Regions from separate parts of the Streptomyces sp. NPDC001902 genome, predicted to be linked through region 1. Evidence: riboswitches for the same ligand, from Rfam matches in the RefSeq annotation. Region 1 holds a riboswitch; the other holds the start of a gene.
The links. A riboswitch is a leader RNA that binds a small molecule or an ion and turns the genes downstream of it on or off. The one in region 1 is predicted to bind S-adenosylmethionine.

Region 2: linked by a shared signal. The riboswitch ahead of thrC (threonine synthase) and the one ahead of ACFYYN_RS13760 (amino acid ABC transporter permease) in region 1 are both predicted to bind S-adenosylmethionine.

Annotation. Positions count from the first base shown of each region.
Region 1 covers NZ_JBIATA010000006.1:275,505-277,697, reverse strand. Annotated here, with positions in the region: gene ACFYYN_RS13765 (glutathione S-transferase C-terminal domain-containing protein) at 1-117, opposite strand, end outside; SAM riboswitch class IV at 319-422, opposite strand; SAM riboswitch class IV at 592-705, shown strand; gene ACFYYN_RS13760 (amino acid ABC transporter permease) at 1,067-2,071, shown strand; gene ACFYYN_RS13755 (amino acid ABC transporter ATP-binding protein) at 2,068-2,193, shown strand, end outside.
Region 2 covers NZ_JBIATA010000001.1:546,185-548,377, forward strand. Annotated here, with positions in the region: gene ACFYYN_RS02570 (glucosyl-3-phosphoglycerate synthase) at 1-969, opposite strand; SAM riboswitch class I at 1,127-1,254, shown strand; gene thrC (threonine synthase) at 1,273-2,193, shown strand, end outside.

The DNA of each region.
Region 1 (2,193 bases):
GAAGCCGCCGGCGAGGTCGACACCGATGCGGCTGCGGAAGCGGTCGGGACGGGACGCGCGCGGCAGAGCCGAACAGGAGGCGTGGAGTGCGGGGTCGAGCGGGATCGTCTCGGTCATGCCCTCTCCAAGGCGTGGCGGGCCGCCGGTCGCCCCCTGGGGGCACCGGCGGCGGGACGGCTGAAGGTCCTGGGTGGAGGTCAGCCGGCCGCGCCGAACGAGCTGCAGACGCGCAGGAAGTCGATGTGCAGACGTCGGGTGAGGAGGAGGGCTCGTGCCCTGGGCATGTCCACCTCCCCGGCTCGGGGCCCGCAGGACGCGGGACCGCGCTTGCCCCGCCGCGCCGACGGGACCAGGTCGTCACCCGGGGCACCCCACCGCGATGTGAGGGTTGCCGGTCAGCGGGCCGGGGCCGATGACCCACCGTGCCGCGGGGCGGTGTGGTGGGCGCTGACGATCGTGACCTGCCCATCAGTGTCGAGTCGTCAAACCCCGTGCGTCAAGGGACGCGTACGCGTCTCATCGGACCGCTCACGATGTGAGACGGCGTCGTTGACATTCCCACGGGGCCGTGCCTAACTTACGCCGCAGATCGGTCATGAGCTCCGGCGCGAGCCCGGCTCGCCGGCCGGCGGCCCCCGTGTCGCGGTGGGACGCCCCGGATGACGACCGGACCGGACGGTCCGATGACGACGGTGGACGCGAGGCCCCGCGGGGCGGAACGGTGACGGTGACGACGATGCACGCAGCCCCGGGGACGGCCGCACAGCGGCCCCACGGCCGCGTCCCGTCGCACCCGCGGCTCCCCGTCGCCGCGCACCACGTCCCCGGTGCCTCCTGTTGCGCGTGTACCGCGCACTGTCGCGCCCTCTGTCAAGGCTGACGGCTTCCTGAACCCCGGCCCCCGCCGCTGACGCGGCGGCGTGCCCTCCCGCCCGGACCCGCCCGGGCCCGCCCGGGCCCGCTCCGCCCGCCTCCCCGTCCCATCGCCACGCCCGCCGGACACCCGATCCCGGCGGGGCCGCTGCCGCGTGCGCGACCGGGGCGTACCGAACCGCTGGAGTCCCCCATGACCGAACCACCCGGCATCGCCGTGTCCTCCCGGCCGGTGCCGCCCCCGCCCGGAACGCCCGCCGGCGGAACGCTCCCCGCACCACGACCCCCCACCGCACAGCGGGTGTTGCCGCTGCGGCGGCGCGGACGCTGGATCGCCACCGCGGTCGTGCTCGTGCTCGTCGCCCAGATCGCCCACGGCCTGGTGACCAACCCCTTCTACCAGTGGGACCGCTTCGCGTACTGGTTCGTCCGGCCGTTGATCCTGGACGGGCTGCTCATCACCCTGGAGGTGGCCGCGTACAGCGCGGTGCTCGGCCTGCTCGGCGGGATCGCGCTCGCACTGGCCAGGCTCTCCGGCAGCCCCGTGCTGCGCGCCGTCAGCTGGACGTACACCTGGCTGTTCCGCTCGGTGCCGCTCATCGTCGTGCTGCTGTTCCTGTACAACTTCAGTGCGCTGTACCAGACGTTGAGCCTGGGCGTGCCCTTCGGGCCGGCCTTCCTCACCTTCGACGAGTCCAGGCTCGCCACCGACTTGGTGGTGGCCGTCGTGGGTCTGAGCCTGAACGAGGCGGCCTACGCCTCCGAGGTGGTGAGGGCCGGAATCCTCTCGGTGGACCAGGGCCAGCACGAGGCGGCCGCCGCACTCGGCCTGCCCAAGCGCTACCAGTTCGCCAGGATCGTGCTTCCGCAGGCATTGCGGTCCGTCGTCCCCAACTACGTCAACCAGCTCATCGGGCTGATCAAGGGGACCTCGCTGGTCTTCTACGTCTCGCTGCTCGACCTGTTCGGCTCGGTCCAGAGCATGGGCAGCACCTACCCCGGCGACATCGTGCCGCTGCTGCTGGTCGCCACCGTCTGGTACGTGATCCTCACCAGCGTCGTCTCCGTCGTCCAGTTCTACGTCGAGCGGCACTACTCGCGCGGCGCGCTGCGCACCGTCCCGCCGACCCCCCTGCAGAAACTGCGGATCGCCCTGGGCGACCTGCGGGCCCGCGTCCGGACGGAGACCGCGACATGACCACCGACATACGGCCGGCCGCCGTCGAGGTCCACGACGTGCACAAGTGGTACGGCGCCCACCGGGTGCTGGACGGGATCAGCCTGACGGTCCGGCCCGGGGAGGTCACCGTCGTCATCGGG
Region 2 (2,193 bases), on a different contig from region 1:
TCACGCCACCGCGCGGTGGGCGTATTCGGGGACCGTCCGCATCGGGGGGCGCTCATCCGTCGCGACCTCGTGGACGCGGGGCTCGAAACCGCCGTCCGGGGAGCGGTCGAACTGCGTGAGGACGGGCCGCACGAGATGGCCCCTGGCCAAGCGGATCTGCGCCGTCCGGTAGATCGCCGCGGCCATGCGGCCCAGTGCCTGGCCGTCCTGGTGCCGGTGGTGCCGGACCCCCACGTCGACCTGGGCCAGCGCGTCGAGCCCGACCGTGTTGAGCGCGTCCACCAGCAGCCCGAGCTCGACCCCGTACCCGACGGGGAACGGCAGCCGCTCCAGCAGCGAGCGGCGCGCCGCGTACTCGCCGCCCAGCGGCTGGACGAAACCCGCCAGCTGCGGCCAGTGCAGGTTGAGCAGCGGCCGCGCCACCAGCTCCGTCACCCGGCCCCCGCCGGCCGGGACCACCGTGCCGCCGGTCTCCAGGGGCCGGTCGTACATCGCCTTGACCAGCTGCACGTCCGGGTCCGTGAGCAGCGGCCCGACGATCCCCGACACGAACCGCGCGTCGAACTCGCGCAGGTCGGAGTCGACGAAGCAGACGATCTCCCCGCGCGTCACGAGCAGCGAGCGCCACAGGACCTCGCCCTTGCCGGGCAGCGCGGGCAGCCGCGGGAGCACCTCGTCCCGGTGGACGACGACCGCGCCCGCGGCCGCGGCGACCTCGGCCGTGCGGTCGGTCGACCCGGAGTCCAGCACGACGAGTTCGTCGACCAGCGGCACCGCCTCGCTCATCAGCTCGCGGCGGATCGTCCCGACGATCGCCCCGACCGTGGCCTCCTCGTCGAGGGCGGGCAGCACGACGCTGACCGTGCCGCGCGCGCCCGCGGCGCGCTTGGCGGCGAGCAGTTGCGGCAGGGGCCTGTGGTCGGCGGTCCAGGACCGCCGCTGCAGCCAGCCGGCCACCTCGTCGAGCACCGGGTTGCTCCGTTTCTGCCCGTCTCGCAGGACGGACGGCCCATGACCAGGTTCGAGGTCGTCGGTTACAGTCTTGAACACGAGGCATGACCATCGTATGTCCGCGGTGATCGCGCCCCGTCCGACAAATGCCCGGGCCCTGCGCCCGGTGCCATACCGCTCATCCAGAGGGGCAGAGGGAACGGCCCGTTGAAGCCCCGGCAACCCTCCCGCCGACCGCGAGGTCCAGGTGGGGAAGGTGCCAATTCCGTCTCGCGGCGAAATGCGCCGTGAGGAAGATGAGGAGAAAGGGCCTCGCCTGACATGGCTGCGCAGACCGTTGCACCCGCGTCCACCGATTCCGCCTTCGGCCCCGCGTCCGCGCTCTCCTGCCGCGAGTGCGGTGAGCGTTTCCCGCTGGAACCCATCTTCGCCTGCGAGGTCTGTTTCGGGCCGCTCGAAGTGGCGTACGACCTCCCGGGCGGCGACCCCGAGACCCTCCGCAAGCGGATCGAGTCCGGGCCGGACAACATCTGGCGCTACGCGCCGCTGCTGCCCGTCCCCGCGGACGTGGCCTCCAAGCCCAACCTCAACCCGGGCTTCACCAAGCTGGTCAAGGCGGACAACCTCGCCCGCGAACTGGGCGTCACCGGCGGCCTGCACGTCAAGGACGACTCCGGCAACCCGACCCACTCCTTCAAGGACCGGGTCGTCGCCATCGCCCTGGAGGCCGCCCGCACCTTCGGCCTCACCACCCTGTCCTGCTCCTCCACCGGCAACCTGGCCGGCGCCGTGGGCGCCGCGGCCGCCCGGGCCGGCTTCCACTCGTGCGTGTTCATCCCGCACGACCTGGAGGAGGGCAAGGTCGTCATGGCCGCGGTCTACGGCGGCGAGCTGGTCGGCATCGAGGGCACCTACGACGACGTCAACCGCTTCTGCAGCGAGCTGATCGGCGACCCGATCGGCGAGGGCTGGGGCTTCGTCAACGTCAACCTGCGCCCCTACTACGGCGAGGGCTCCAAGACGCTCGCGTACGAGATCTGCGAGCAGCTGGGCTGGCGCCTGCCGGACAACATCGTCATCCCGATCGCCTCGGGCTCGCAGCTGACGAAGATCGACAAGGGGCTGCGGGAGCTGATCAAGCTCGGCCTGGTGGAGGAGAAGCCCTACCGCATCTACGGGGCGCAGGCCGAGGGCTGCTCCCCGGTCTCGACCGCCTTCAAGGCCGGCCACGACGTGGTGCGC